DNA from 3 places in the Bacillus luti genome. Region 1 is predicted to be linked to each of the others. Evidence: riboswitches for the same ligand, from Rfam matches in the RefSeq annotation. Region 1 holds a riboswitch; each other region holds the start of a gene.
The links. A riboswitch is a leader RNA that binds a small molecule or an ion and turns the genes downstream of it on or off. The one in region 1 is predicted to bind S-adenosylmethionine.
Positions count from the first base shown of each region.

Region 2: linked by a shared signal. The riboswitch ahead of EUC40_RS05790 (bifunctional homocysteine S-methyltransferase/methylenetetrahydrofolate reductase) and the one ahead of EUC40_RS18795 (Na+/H+ antiporter NhaC family protein) in region 1 are both predicted to bind S-adenosylmethionine.
Region 3: linked by a shared signal. The riboswitch ahead of EUC40_RS13585 (ECF-type riboflavin transporter substrate-binding protein) and the one ahead of EUC40_RS18795 (Na+/H+ antiporter NhaC family protein) in region 1 are both predicted to bind S-adenosylmethionine.

Region 1 covers NZ_CP040336.1:3,708,095-3,713,044, forward strand. Annotated here, with positions in the region: gene liaF (cell wall-active antibiotics response protein LiaF) at 1-25, opposite strand, end outside; gene EUC40_RS18785 (PspA/IM30 family protein) at 133-795, opposite strand; gene EUC40_RS18790 (lmo0954 family membrane protein) at 843-1,199, opposite strand; gene EUC40_RS18795 (Na+/H+ antiporter NhaC family protein) at 1,388-2,704, opposite strand; SAM riboswitch class I at 2,800-2,905, opposite strand; gene EUC40_RS18800 (ribonuclease FAU-1 family protein) at 3,026-3,544, opposite strand; gene gltP (glutamate/aspartate:proton symporter GltP) at 3,613-4,887, opposite strand.
Region 2 covers NZ_CP040336.1:1,121,085-1,126,034, reverse strand. Annotated here, with positions in the region: gene metH (methionine synthase) at 1-116, opposite strand, end outside; gene EUC40_RS05790 (bifunctional homocysteine S-methyltransferase/methylenetetrahydrofolate reductase) at 116-1,948, opposite strand; SAM riboswitch class I at 2,019-2,128, opposite strand; SAM riboswitch class I at 2,331-2,440, shown strand; gene metI (cystathionine gamma-synthase/O-acetylhomoserine thiolyase) at 2,683-3,795, shown strand; gene metC (cystathionine beta-lyase) at 3,792-4,950, shown strand, end outside.
Region 3 covers NZ_CP040336.1:2,645,668-2,650,617, reverse strand. Annotated here, with positions in the region: gene EUC40_RS13595 (peptidoglycan D,D-transpeptidase FtsI family protein) at 1-1,776, shown strand, start outside; gene EUC40_RS13590 (aspartate/glutamate racemase family protein) at 2,138-2,821, opposite strand; SAM riboswitch class I at 2,972-3,087, shown strand; gene EUC40_RS13585 (ECF-type riboflavin transporter substrate-binding protein) at 3,227-3,775, shown strand; gene EUC40_RS13580 (ABC transporter ATP-binding protein) at 3,786-4,950, shown strand, end outside.

The DNA of each region.
Region 1 (4,950 bases):
GCGTTTTTGAAAAGTGCTTTTTCATTTCAGCTCCTCCCCTCTTCGTTACATATACATAGAAGAAAAGGCATTGCTTTCCAACACCTTTTCTCCTATCACTATATCATAAGCCTGTTTTATAATATACTACAATTATTTTGTTACTTCCTTCGTTAACGACACTTCACTTTTTTCTTTCATTTCACGCTCAAGCTTTGCAATTTTCATATCAAATGTGTCACGTTCATGCTCATCATTCATACGAGTTTCTAAGTCGCGAATATGATCTTCAATTTCTTCAAATCGTAAGAACGGATTATTCTCATCCATTTTATGCATCGCTGTATTCATACGACGATTTGCATGTGCCATATTTTCACGAGCCATTAGTTCCATACGCTTTGCGTGCATTTCTTTTAATTTATTTTTCATTTCAGAAAGACGGCGCTCTAATTCATCAATTTGCTCTACAACACCTGCATACATTTCTTCTAATCGAGTTACTTGCCCTTCATAATAAGCTACCTCTTCTAACGCACGCTCGTGCAATTGTAATTCGCCTGCTTCTTGAGCAATAACAGCTTGCTTTGATCTTTTATTAACGAAATAGCGTGCTTGCTCAAGCTCACGAGCGAAGTTAGATTTTAATGTTTTATGACGCTGAATTAACTTCTCAATTTTTGTTATTTCACGCTCACTATCGCGTAAATATTGGTTTAACATAGCAATTGGATTTTTTCTTTCCTTCTCATCTAACACGTTATGAAAATCAGCTAAAATTGCATCGCGTACACGTCCGAATAAAGATTGTTTCATTATAAATCTTCCTCTCTTCTACTTTATTTATGATTTGGTTTATTGTTTTAGTTTTTCATTAACTTGTTCCACTCATCTTCAAAGTTGCTATATGGTTTAGAACTTTCTGGAGCAGCGTCAACAACTACATCTTTTTCTTTTTTCCACTCACGGTATCCATAGTATAAAACTATTAAAGCAGCGATACCGATTAATGCTGGTGAATGTGATAGGGCAATTGACAAGCCGATTAAACCGACAATACCCCAAGCTAACTTTCCAAAAAATGATTGTGCTCGCACAAATGATTTGTAGCTCCAGTACACAACTCCTGCTCCGATTGCGAATCCTACAATACCAGCAAGACTACCAAGAGCAATTAGAGCCAAAATACCGGCCGCGATAAACGCTAGAAATTGTTTCATCTTGTGCTTGCCTCCCTTCGATTTGATACTCTTATCTTAACTATTTTTTCATCTTTCCATAACGAGCTTAAGAACCGTTTTTGACTCAGACTTAAGACTGAGTTGAATTCAGCCCTTTACATAAAAAAAAACGCGCAGAGAATATTCTCTGCGCGTTTTCAATACATAACGGTAACTTTCATATTAAATTAAGCTGTTTTATGATACTCTTTTTTCTCAGCTACTTTCGAAAATCTTGGAAATCCAATCAAAATCGAAACAATCCCGCATACCCCTACTAAAATTGGATAAAATGCATATGGTAACAATTCAATCGGAGATAACGCAGCAAATCCTGCCGCAGTTAACATTTGAGCACCGTACGGAATTAAGCCTTGCACACAACAAGAAAAGAGATCTAATACACTCGCTGATTTACGTGGATCAATTTCGTATTGATCTGCAATGTTTTTCGCAAGCGGCCCTGTAAAGATAATAGAAATCGTATTATTCGCTGTACACATATTCGTCATACTCACTAAGCCAGCAATACCGAACTCTGCACCTTTTTTTGAGCGAATGTTACGTGTTAAAAGATTCATTAAATATTGAATACCACCATTATATTGAATCAGTTCGACCATACCACCAATTAAAATAGCAAGTAATACTAACTCCATCATACCGCCCATTCCTGTCGTTACACTTTTAAAGAAACTCTCTAACGTGTAACTTCCATCTATAAGGCCGATAGCACCAGATAGTACAGTTCCACCTGTTAACACAATAAGTACATTCCAGCCAAGTAACGCTGTAATAAGTACTCCTGCATACGGTAAAATCTTTATCCAGTCAAAACTATGAGCTTTAACTTGCGTATCGCTTCCTAAAGTGATGATTACTAATAGTACAATCGTAATAATCGCAGCCGGTAATACAATTAAAAAGTTCGTCTTAAACTTATCTTTCATTTCTGTTCCTTGTGAACGAACAGCTGCGATTGTTGTATCTGAAATAAACGATAAATTATCACCAAACATCGCACCGCCAACAACGGTCGCCATCGTAAGTGCAATTGAGATATCAGTTTGCCCACTAATACCTACAGCAATTGGTGCTAACGCTGCAATGGTTCCCATCGAAGTTCCCATCGCTAATGAAATAAATGCCCCAATAATAAAAATTCCAGCTACGATAAATCCTGGTGGCAAAATAGATAACGCTAAATTAACAGTTGAATCTACTCCGCCCATTCCTTTAGCTGTTTCAGAAAACGCACCTGCAAGTACAAAAATTAATACCATAATCATAATATCTGGATTTCCTGCACCTTTAGCAAAGCGCTCTACTTTCACATTAAAGCTTTCTTTACGATTCATCGCTAAAGCGATTCCTACAGCAATTGAAATCGCTACAAGTATCGGCAATTTATAGAAATCACCTGTAATAATTCCAGAACCAATAAATAGCGCCAAAAATATCCCAAGCGGTAATAAAGCTACACCATTTCCTCTCGTTTCTTTCAAAGTACCATCTCTCCCTAGTTTCAACCTTTTTTCTAATGAATAACAAAAGACCTCTTCCAATGAGAAGAGGTCTTATACATCTATAAGAAACACTCTTCTCATCTTTCAAGCACATGCTTGCTGGATTTGGCACAGCACTCTGAAATCGAGTCCGCTGCCGAGGCATCGTAGGGCCAGTCCCTCCGCCTCTCTTTATAAGAAGGTTTCGTATTTATTTTTTAATAATAATTTCTTTCCTAACTTTACTCGCTTACAAAACAAAAGTCAATTATTTTTTGTATAGATTTTTTTGGTAATTATACAAAAACGCGAATACAGCAATCATTTCCACTTTTCAATTTCTTCATCCAATATTGAAATCCAATAAAATTCATTATTTTTTATAGCTGCTATTATCCATTTTGTTGTATGCCAAGCTAACTCATATTCTTCCTTTGTAATATCACCAATTTTATAAGCATCCTCTAACTCGTCTTCATCCAATACATAGATCTCACCATTCGGTAACAATACTACATCTAAATATAAATCATCAAAATAAGGTAAACCACGCTCGTCTATTTCATATTCTTTCGCTACGTCAATATAATATTGCACTAATGTTTTTTGATCATCTAGCATAGCTGTTATGGCAAAGTTCTTCCCATTTATGAAATACTGAATCCACGTATACTTATCCCCTGCAATACAAATTTCTTTACCTGCGTATTCTTTACAACTCGGTTCTCTCACCTTCTGTATGTCCAGTATTCCTAACATACCCTCTTCTACTTGCTTCACTATATAATCCTTCTCTATTAGTCGTTTCCACGAAGAACCATCCCCATATTTACGTTTCATTACGTCCGCTCCTCTTCTATATATAGAAAAGCCCCCACATATTATGTGAGGGCTTGTTCATATTATAATTAAGCCGCTTGACCCTTTTCAGAAATCTCTTTTAAATAAGCTTGTCCTTTTTCAGCGTCATATTGACCTTCCCACTTAGACATAACTACAGCTGCTAAAGAGTTACCTACAACGTTAACTGCTGTACGAGCCATATCTAAAATACGGTCAATACCTGCAATAAATGCTAAACCTTCAGCTGGAATACCTACTGTACCAAGTGTTGCTAGTAATACAACGAATGATACGCCCGGTACACCCGCGATACCTTTTGATGTAACCATTAATACAAGTAATAATGTAATTTGTTGCGTAATAGATAAATCAATACCGTACATTTGCGCTAAGAAAAGAGCTGCAATTGCTTGATATAAAGTTGATCCATCTAAGTTAAATGAATAACCTGTCGGAATAACGAAAGATGTAATTGCTTTCGGACAACCGAACTTTTCCATTTTCTCCATGATTTTCGGTAAAACTGTTTCTGAACTTGCTGTAGAGTATGCTAAGATCAGTTCGTCTTTTAAAATCTTAAAGAATTGGAAAATGTTAATTCCAAATATTTTCGCCGTAAGTCCTAATACGACTACAACGAAGAAAATCATTGCTCCGTATACTACAATTAATAATTTCCCTAATGGAATTAATGAAGAAAGACCAAATGTAGAAACTGTAACTCCAATTAGTGCAAACACACCAAATGGTGCAAATTTCATAACTTGGTTTGTTACGTAAAACATTGCATCAGCTACACCTTGGAAAAATTGAAGAACTGGTCTTCCTCTTTCACCAATTGCCGCTACACCTAAACCAAATAATACAGAGAAGAAGATAATAGCAAGCATATCTCCGTCAGCTAATGACTTCATAATGTTCGTTGGAACAATATTTACAAATGTATCTGCAAATGAATGACTTTGTACTTGCTCTGTCGTATGTGTATATTTTGAAATATCTGTCTTTGTTAACTGCTCCATATTTACGCCTTTTCCTGGTTGGAAAATATTCGCAATCAATAGACCGACAATAATTGCAATTGTTGTAATAATTTCAAAGTAAATAATTGTTTTTCCGCCTAGTCGGCCTAATTTTTTAACATCGCCAACACCAGCAACCCCAACAACAATACTTGCTACAACAATCGGTACAACGATCATTTTAATTAATCGGATGAAAATATCACCAATTGGTTGTAAGTAACTCACCACTGCCGGATTGCCAAAGAAAATCGCCCCAACTGCAATACCTAGCGCAAGTCCTATTAATATTTGCCATGCAAGTCCTATTCTTTTCATATTTGTTGTAACCCCCTCTTCGATGTTTCACTCTATCTCTCATTCTATCTCTATAAAACTTGA
Region 2 (4,950 bases), 2.6 Mb from region 1:
TCGTACTCTTCTCCCCCGAAATCTTCCGCAGTTAAGTCCTCTTGTTGGATCATTGTCCCCATTGCACCATCTAATATTAAGATGTTATTTTGTAATTTTTCTTCTATACATTTCATCAATTAATACCTTCTTTCACTTCTTGCTTTTCTCTCACATATTTAACAAGATGTTCTGTAATTTCATATTTTAGAAATGGTGTAATAAGATAGATGCCGTTAAAATATTTCATCGCCGCATCGATTAGTTCTTGTGAAATACGGATTCCTTCCTCAATTGCTTCCTCTTTCGTTTCATGTCCATCCATTCTTTGTCTTATCTCTTCTGGGAGAGTAATACCAGGCACTTCAAAATGCAGAAAATCTGCATTCCGCTTACTTACTAACGGCATAATTCCAATAAAAATAGGCTGTTCCAAATGCTTTGTCGCTTCATATACTTCTTTAATTAAAGCAACATCATAAATCGGCTGCGTTAAAAAGTATTCTGCTCCAGCATCTATTTTTCGTTCCATTCGTTTTACTGCCGCTTTTAAATGCCTTACATGCGGATTAAACGCACCTCCGACCGAGAACCTTGTCGCTGGACCAATTGATTTCCCTAAAATAGAACGTCCATCGTTCATTTCTTTAATCATTTTAATGAGCTCAATAGAGGACAAATCATATACAGAAGTGGCACCTGGAAAATCACCAACACGTGCTGGATCACCAGTTAAAGCTAGCACTTCTTCCATACCTAACGCCGATAAACCTAGTAAGTGAGATTGTAGTCCAATGACGTTGTGGTCTCTACACGTTAAATGCGTCAATACTGGAATATCATGCTTCGTTAATAATGCACCCATCGCCATATTCGAAACGCGAGGCGACGCTAACGAATTATCTGCTAGAGTAATAGCGTCCGCTCCAGCTCTTTTCAGCGCTCTTGCCCCTTCAAAAAACCGCTGTGTGTCTAGCGTTTTCGGTGGATCTAATTCCACTACAACTGTCGTTTGTTTCTTTGCCTTCTCTGCTAGAGTAACGTGGGCTTTCGAACGTTTCTCGTGTGTATGAACTACTTTCGGTCTTTGAATCGTGTCCTTTTCTATTACAGGTGTAACATTTAGAGTAGCACGCTTCATACTTTCAATATGTTCTGGAGTCGTACCACAACAACCACCCAATAACCGAACACCTTGCTCAATAAATTTCGGTGCCATTGCTTCAAAATAAGCTGGACTTCCCTCATATACGTAACGCCCCTCCACATAATTTGGAAGACCTGCATTCGGATATGCTGACAAGTAACCATTTTGAGGGATCGATATCATTTTCAAGGCTTCTGTCATATGAAGTGGTCCTAGTTGGCAATTCAATCCAACAACATTTGCACCATAATCTAAAATCTGTTTTAATATTTCATTTACATCATTTCCATTTTGAGTCGTACCTGCCTCATGTAACGCTAATTGAGCTACAATGGGAATATTCGTTTGTTTTCGTAACACCTTAACAGCATGAAGTAATTCAAACTCATCATAGAAAGTCTCTAATAGCAGTCCATCAACCTGTTCCTCTAGTAAAGCACCTGCCTGCTCAAGTAGCATAAACTCCCTTTCCATATCGGTCGTTGTAACAGCTCCGATATGTTTCATACCACCAATTGTTCCTAAAATTGCATTTCTTTCTGTTACAGATGCTTTCGCCAGTTTTACTGCCGCTCTATTAATTTCAGTAACTTGATTTTCTAAACCATACATACGTAATTTCGCTTCATTTGCACCGTACGTATTTGTTTGAATTACATCTGCCCCAGCAGCTACATATTGCTTATGAATCGATATAATTAAATCTGGATCTGATATATTCAATTCTTCAAAACTACTTTGCAAACCATGTGAATGCAATAACGTTCCAACTGCACCATCACCTATTACAGTTCCTTTTGATAATAAATCTAGTAATTTCACGAATCTCCCTCATTTCTATCAATATAAAAACCCCCTCTTCACTTTGAAGAGGGGGACATAATCGATCCTCCTCTTATTATGCAAAACATTCGTTTTGCAGGTATTAGCACCGTTTCAAACATATTGTTTGAAGGTTGCCGGGTTTCACAGGGCCTTTCCCTCCACCGCTCTCAATAAGAGTTTGTCTATATATTTTATTTATGTAGCTAAAAGGAAATGCGTTCCCCTTTTAACAATGTTTGTTAATTTTTTAATAAATTTAGCATGCACAAATGCAAAAGTCAATGACACTTGCGGAAAAATAAAAATTATTTAAAATAAAGTTGCAATTCAATTATCTTTTGTTGTAAAGTTAAAACCATAATAAAATTTCATACGAACTTTCTTATCTAGAGAGGTAGAGGGACTGGCCCTATGACGCCTCAGCAACCATTAACATTTGTTAATAAGGTGCTAATTCCAGCAAATTGTGAACGATTTGACAGATGAGAAGAAGACTCTATTCAAACCGAAAGCCTTCTTCTTAGAAGGCTTTTTTTATTTTACCCCGCTATTTGAGGGCAGTAAGATTCCCACCTCAAAATTCAGCTGGAACAAAGAAGTTAGCTTGGAATCGAACTGCCCGTAAAAGCCCGATCGGTGAGGGCTGATAATCAGTGGGGATGAATCCCTCACTGATTAAAGTTTCACTTTATATTCACTTAATTGTTAATTTAAAAAGGAGGAATTTTTACATGTCAACTATCGAAACAAAACTAGCACAAATCGGAAATCGTAGCGAAACTACAACAGGAACCGTTAATCCACCTGTTTATTTCTCAACCGCTTATCGTCACGAGGGGATTGGTCAATCTACTGGTTTTGACTACTCACGAACTGGTAACCCAACTCGTGGTCTTTTAGAACAGGCAATCGCGGACTTAGAATATGGCGAACAAGGTTATGCCTGTAGTTCAGGGATGGCTGCTGTTCTCCTCGTCCTTTCTTTATTCCGCTCTGGAGACGAACTTATTGTATCCGAAGATTTATACGGGGGCACTTATCGATTATTCTCTGAGCACGAAAAAAAGTGGAATGTTCGATGTAGATACGTAAATACACAATCTATTAAACAAATCGAAAAAGCTATCACCACTGAAACGAAGGCTATTTTCATAGAAACTCCAACTAATCCATTAATGCAAGTTACTGATATTGCCGCTGTCGCAACTGTAGCGAAAAGGCATGGACTACTCCTTATTGTAGACAACACCTTCTACACGCCGTATATACAGCAACCATTAACGGAAGGTGCCGACATCGTACTTCATAGTGCAACGAAATATTTAGGTGGGCATAACGATGTACTAAGCGGACTTGTCGTTGCAAAAGGAAAGGAACTTTGTGAGGAAATCGCTCATTATCATAATGCCTCTGGTGCTGTCTTAAGCCCATTTGACTCATGGCTATTAATTCGCGGTATGAAAACGTTAGCGCTTCGCATGAGACAACATGAAGAAAATGCGAAAGCTGTTGTTGCTTATTTAAACAATGAAGATGGTGTGACAGATGTATTTTATCCAGGAAGAGGCGGTATGATTTCATTTCGTCTTAAAGATGAAGCCTGGGTTAATCCATTCTTACAATCTTTATCCTTAATTACATTTGCTGAAAGTCTTGGTGGTGTGGAAAGTTTAATGACATATCCAGCAACACAAACACATGCTGATATTCCTGAAGAAATCAGAACAGCAAACGGTGTGTGCAATCGTCTTCTTCGATTCTCCGTCGGTATTGAAAATAGTAACGATTTAATTCAAGACTTAAAGCAAGCCATTAAACTTGTAAAAGAAGGTGTAAGAATATGAGTTATTCTATAGATACACTCTTACTGCACAACCAATATAAACATGACCCGCAAACAGGAGCTGTTAACGTTCCCATCTATAATACATCAACATTCCACCAATTTGATGTAGATACATTTGGAAAATATGACTATAGCCGATCCGGGAATCCAACTCGTGAAGCTCTTGAAGATATTATCGCTTTACTAGAAAGCGGAACAAAGGGATTCGCCTTTGCATCCGGCATTGCGGCAATTTCTACTGCATTTCTCCTCCTTTCACAAGGCGATCATGTACTTATTTCAGAAGACGTATATGGAGGCACTTACCGAATTATAACTGAAGTGCTCTCTCGATACGGTGTTTCACATACCTTTGTTGATATGACCAATCTAGAAGAAATAAAGCAGAATATTAAACCGAATACGAAGCTCTTTTATGTAGAAACACCTTCCAACCCACTTTTAAAAGTGACAGATATTCGCGAGGTTTCTAAACTCGCAAAATCTATTGGCGCTCTTACTTTTGTTGATAATACATTTTTAACACCATTATTTCAGAAGCCACTTGACCTTGGCGCTGATGTCGTTCTTCATAGTGCCACAAAGTTTATTGCTGGTCATAGTGATGTTACTGCCGGATTAGCGGTTGTAAAAGATGCCGAACTCGCTCAAAAACTTGGTTTTTTACAAAATGCATTCGGTGCTATTTTAGGACCACAAGATTGTTCTCTCGTGCTTCGCGGTCTAAAAACATTGCATGTACGTCTCGAACATTCCGCTGCAAATGCCAATAAAATTGCACATTATTTACAAGAGCACGCTAAAGTTAAAAATGTCTATTATCCAGGATTACAAACACATCTTGGTTTTGATATTCAGCAATCACAAGCAACGTCAGCTGGAGCGGTCTTATCATTTACTTTGCAGTCAGAAGATGCACTCCGCCAATTTTTATCAAAAGTAAAATTACCGGTCTTTGCGGTTAGTTTAGGAGCTGTCGAATCGATCCTTTCCTATCCAGCTAAAATGTCACATGCAGCACTGTCGCAAGAAGCTCGTGATGAAAGAGGTATTTCCAATTCATTACTTCGGTTATCCGTCGGCCTGGAAAATGTTAACGATTTAATATCCGATTTCGAAAATGCCCTTTCTTATGTAGAAGAACCCGTAAATG
Region 3 (4,950 bases), 1.1 Mb from region 1:
ATAAATAAGTTAACTGAGACAGATAAGAAAGATTTTTGGATGCAATTAAATCCAAAACTTGCTGAAAATCTAGTATCAAAAAAAGAAATAGATTCATTTAGGGAGAAAGATATTAGTGGAAAGAAGCTAGATAAAAAAATAGAAGAGTTACAAAGAAAACGAGTTACAGATAAAAATCTTAAAGAATTAACAGATAAAGATATAAAGGTGTTAGCTATTAAAAGTAAAATGGCTTCTGGTTATCAAATGGCACCTCAAATTATTAAAAAAGATGTTAGTGAAAAGGAATATACTGTGATTAGTGAGGGTTTAGCGAATCTCCCAGGTGTAGACGCATCAGTTGATTGGGAGAGATTCTATGTCAATGATGGATTATTCCGATCCGTTCTTGGAAATGTTTCTAATGCCGATGAAGGATTACCAAGTGAACGATTAGATTATTATTTGGTGCGTGATTATAGCCGAAATGATAGAGTCGGCAAAAGTTATATCGAGCAGCAATACGAAGATGTACTTCACGGTACGAAAAAAGAAATAAGAAGCATTGCCGATAAACAGGGTAATACGACAAGAACAGAAACGGTTTCGGAAGGGAAAAGCGGAAAGAATTTAACTTTAACGATAGATATGGAATTACAGAAAAAAGTGGAAGAGAGCATAGAGAAAATATTAAAGGCATATAAAGGTTCAGAATCGATGTTAGACCGCGCTTTCGTTGTAATGATGAATCCGAAAAACGGCCAAGTATTATCAATGGCTGGGAAAAAGATCGTGGAAAAAGATGGAAAAATGGAGGTGGAAGATTATGCTTTAGGTACGATGACAAGTTCATATGAGCTTGGATCAACTGTTAAAGGTGCGACAGTGTTAACAGGGTTTGAAACAAATGCTATAACTCCAGGAACACATTTTTATGATGCACCTATGAAGTTTAAAGGTACTAAGGAGAAGAAGTCTTGGAAAGAGTTTGGAAATATAGACGATCAAAGAGCGTTACAAGTTTCTTCAAACGTTTATATGTTTAATATTGCATTAAAAATTGCCGGCGTGGATTATGTGAAAAATAGTTCACTAGATATTAAACAAGAATACTTTGATAAAATGAGGTATTATTTCAGGCAATTTGGACTAGGCGTACAAACTGGTATTGATTTGCCGAATGAAACTACGGGACAAATTGGAAGAAAAGATAATCAGCCTGGTTTCTTATTAGATTATTCGATTGGACAATATGATACGTATACACCACTTCAGCTTGCACAATATATTTCAACTATCGCAAATGGCGGTTATCGAATGAAACCGCAAATTGTTCAAGAGATTAGAGAACAAACCGTTCAAAAAGATGAAGTTGGTAAAGTGATGCATTCAATAGAACCAGTCGTTTTAAATAAAGTAGATATGAAAGAGGAGTATATAAATCAAGTAAAAGAAGGATTTAGAAAGGTATTCCAAGAAGGGGATGGAACGGGAGTAAGAGCGTTCCAAAAAGCACCGTATAAACCAGCTGGTAAAACAGGGACCGCACAAACGGTATACGGTGGAGAAAGTGATATTGGGCGAAATGAGAAAGGGGATCGTAGAGAATGTTATAACTTAACATTAGCAGGATATGCCCCATATGATGATCCAGAAGTAGCATTTTCTATTGTTGTACCGTGGGTTATAAATGATAAATCTGGTATTAACTCTGATATTGGTAAAGAAGTTTTAGATGCTTATTTTGAATTGAAAAGTAAGCGATTAACTGGGGAAGTGACAAAAGTAGAGAATTAAAAAATGTGAATCGTCTCTAGTATGTATAGAAACTAGGGACGTTTTAATATAGGAATAAATTAGAAAAGAGGCATAAAATAATTCTATTAACTATTCACGTTTTATAAAATAAATCATATATTGATAGCATAGGACAAGCTGAAAAGCTTATCCTAACCTCACAGAACACTCCTTATCACATCTAAGCATCTACTTGTGTAGATGCTTTTTTATTGATATCGATTATTTATAAACATAATGTAGCAAGTGTATTAAGATTGTTAATGTTAATTTTGTAATATAGTAATTGCAGTCATGGATCCATAATTAAATTAATAGTTTGGACAATATAAAACATAGAGATCACACCTATATGCTTGTATTATCTAGCGAACTGCACAGCAGTATTTGCATGTAAAAAAGCAGTATCAAATACAGGAACTGTTAGATCGTTCTGGGAAATGAGCAAAGGTATTTCAGTACAACCGAGTAGTATACCTTCCGCACCATTTTGAACTAATGAGTTTGTAATTTGTAATAGCTTTTCTTTTGATGTTTCTGAAATAATTCCTCTACTTAATTCATTTAATATGACATGATGGATAAATGCTCTTTCTTTGTCATCAGGGATAATTGTCTCAATGTTATAACTTGCTAGTCGTGATGTATAGAAATCTTGTTCCATCGTTTGTTTCGTACCCAATAGTCCGATACGCTTTATATTTTGTTCTACCATTTCTTTAGCACTTACATCACCAATGTGAAGAAGCGGTATGGAGATTGCATTTTCTACTTCTTCAGCAAATAAATGGACCGTATTTGAACATATCAATAAACATTCAGCTCCTGATTTTTCAACCTTTTTTGCAACTGCGACTAATTCATTTTTCACTTCTTCATATTGGTGGTTTTGTAATAAAGTAGTTACTTCACCAAAGTCCATACTATATAGAACAAGCTTCGCATTTTGATCATATTGAGAAAGTGTAAGTGTATTAATATGTTTGTAGTATAGTGATGTAGATTCCCAACTTAGTCCACCAATTAAACCAATTACTTTCATCATACATTCCTCCTGTAACAACTTTGAATTTATTATTTCATAATTCCGATAAGAATACAATGATTTAAACGTACTGTTAAACAAAAAATAAAAATAATTAGAAAAGTGTTGAAATTTATACTTCTTAGTGCCATAATACGAATTACAAATTAATACTTATCCAGAGAGGTGGAGGGAACGGCCCTATGAAACCTCAGCAACCCCTATGTAAATTCATAGGAAGGTGCTAATTCCGCAGAGGACACGATGTGTTTTTTGAAAGATAAGAGGATTCTTGAACGTGAAAGAAAATGACCTCTTATGCAAGAGGTCATTTTTTGTTGTACAGAAAGGGAGTGTCGATGCATAATTCATTTTCAAAATAAATATAGAGTAATTAAAGCTGACTAATATGAGAGGGGAATTGTAATGAATAAATTAACGACAAAGTTAGTAGTAGCAATTGGGATTGGAGCTGCCTTATATGGCATATTAGGACTTTGGGGATTCACTATTGCACCGAATACATTTATTAAACCTGGATTAGCCATTTTAACTGTTTTTGGAGCTTTATTTGGTCCCGTTGCTGGACTGTTAATAGGACTAATTGGTCATACCGTAACAGATACAATCGCCGGATTCGGTATTTGGTGGGGATGGGTTATTAGTTCAGGCATTATCGGCTTTGCAATGGGGCTCATTCAAAAAAGAGTTGGCTTTAGTGTGAAAAACGGGACATATAATAAGGGAGATATTTCTTATTTAGCCATTACTGGGTTAATTGGTATTGTCATTGCTATTATATTTGCTGGAGCCTTCGATATTGTTGTGATGGGAGAACCGTTTGACAAAATTGTTATACAAGTACTAGGGGCGACTATATCTGATGTTCTTGTATTTTTAGTTCTTGGATTACCAATTACAATTGGCTTAGCTAAATCGAATAAGAGACATACACATTTAAAAATTGAAAAGTAGGGATGTTAATATGCGACCGATTATTTCTTTTGAACAATTTACCTTTCAATACGGGCATGCTGCACAGCCTACATTAAAAGACATTACTTTTCATATATATCCTGGGGAAAAAGTATTAATTGCTGGACGAAGCGGTTCAGGAAAATCAACATTAGCTCATTGTATTAATGGGCTAATCCCATTTTCATATGAAGGGATTAGTACAGGAAACATTTCAATTGCTGGTAAAGATCCGAGGAAAGGCAGTATTTTTGAACAGAGTAAACATGTAGGAACAATTTTGCAAGATCAAGACGCTCAATTTATTGGTTTGACAGTAGAAGAAGATGTAGCATTTTATTTAGAAAATGAATGTGTACATCAAGATGATATGAAAAAGATCGTTTCGGATTCATTAAGAAAGGTGAAGATGCATAGTACTCATAAACAAAGTCCACATGAATTATCAGGAGGCCAAAAGCAAACTGTTTCTCTAGCAGGTCTGCTAACAACAAATGCGGATATATTATTGTTCGATGAACCGTTAGCAAACTTAGATCCGCTAAGCAGCTTACATACGATTGAACTTATTAAAGATATACATAGGCAATATAAGAAAACAATTGTAATTATTGAACATCGAATAGAAGAAATTTTAAATTTGGATTTAGATAAAATTATTTTAATTGATGAAGGTGAAGTTGTCGCGATAGGAACACCAGAAGAGATTTTAGCGTCACATATATTACCGCGTATCAGCTTAAGAGAGCCTATTTACATCGAAGCATTAAAGAAATTACATTACGATAGTAAAAATGGCTTACTATATCCACTTGAAAATCTTCAAAAGGAAAGGATTAGTGGCATTATAAAAGAGTGGGTGAAAAAGCAAACTTTTGTAATGGATACTACTAAAAATAAAGAAGTGTTTAAAGTGAAAAATTTGTCATTTGCGTATCCTAATAATCAAAGCGTATTAAAAAATGTCAATTTTTCAATATATGAAGGAGAAATTGCAACACTTTTGGGCCAGAATGGAGCTGGGAAATCTACATTAGCCAATAGCCTTATTGGAATAAACAAAATAAAAGGTGGAGAAATTTTGTTAGATGGAGTAACTATTAATTCTTGGTCTATTCGTAAACGTGGGGAGAGTATATGTTATGTAATGCAAAATCCAAATCACATGATTACGC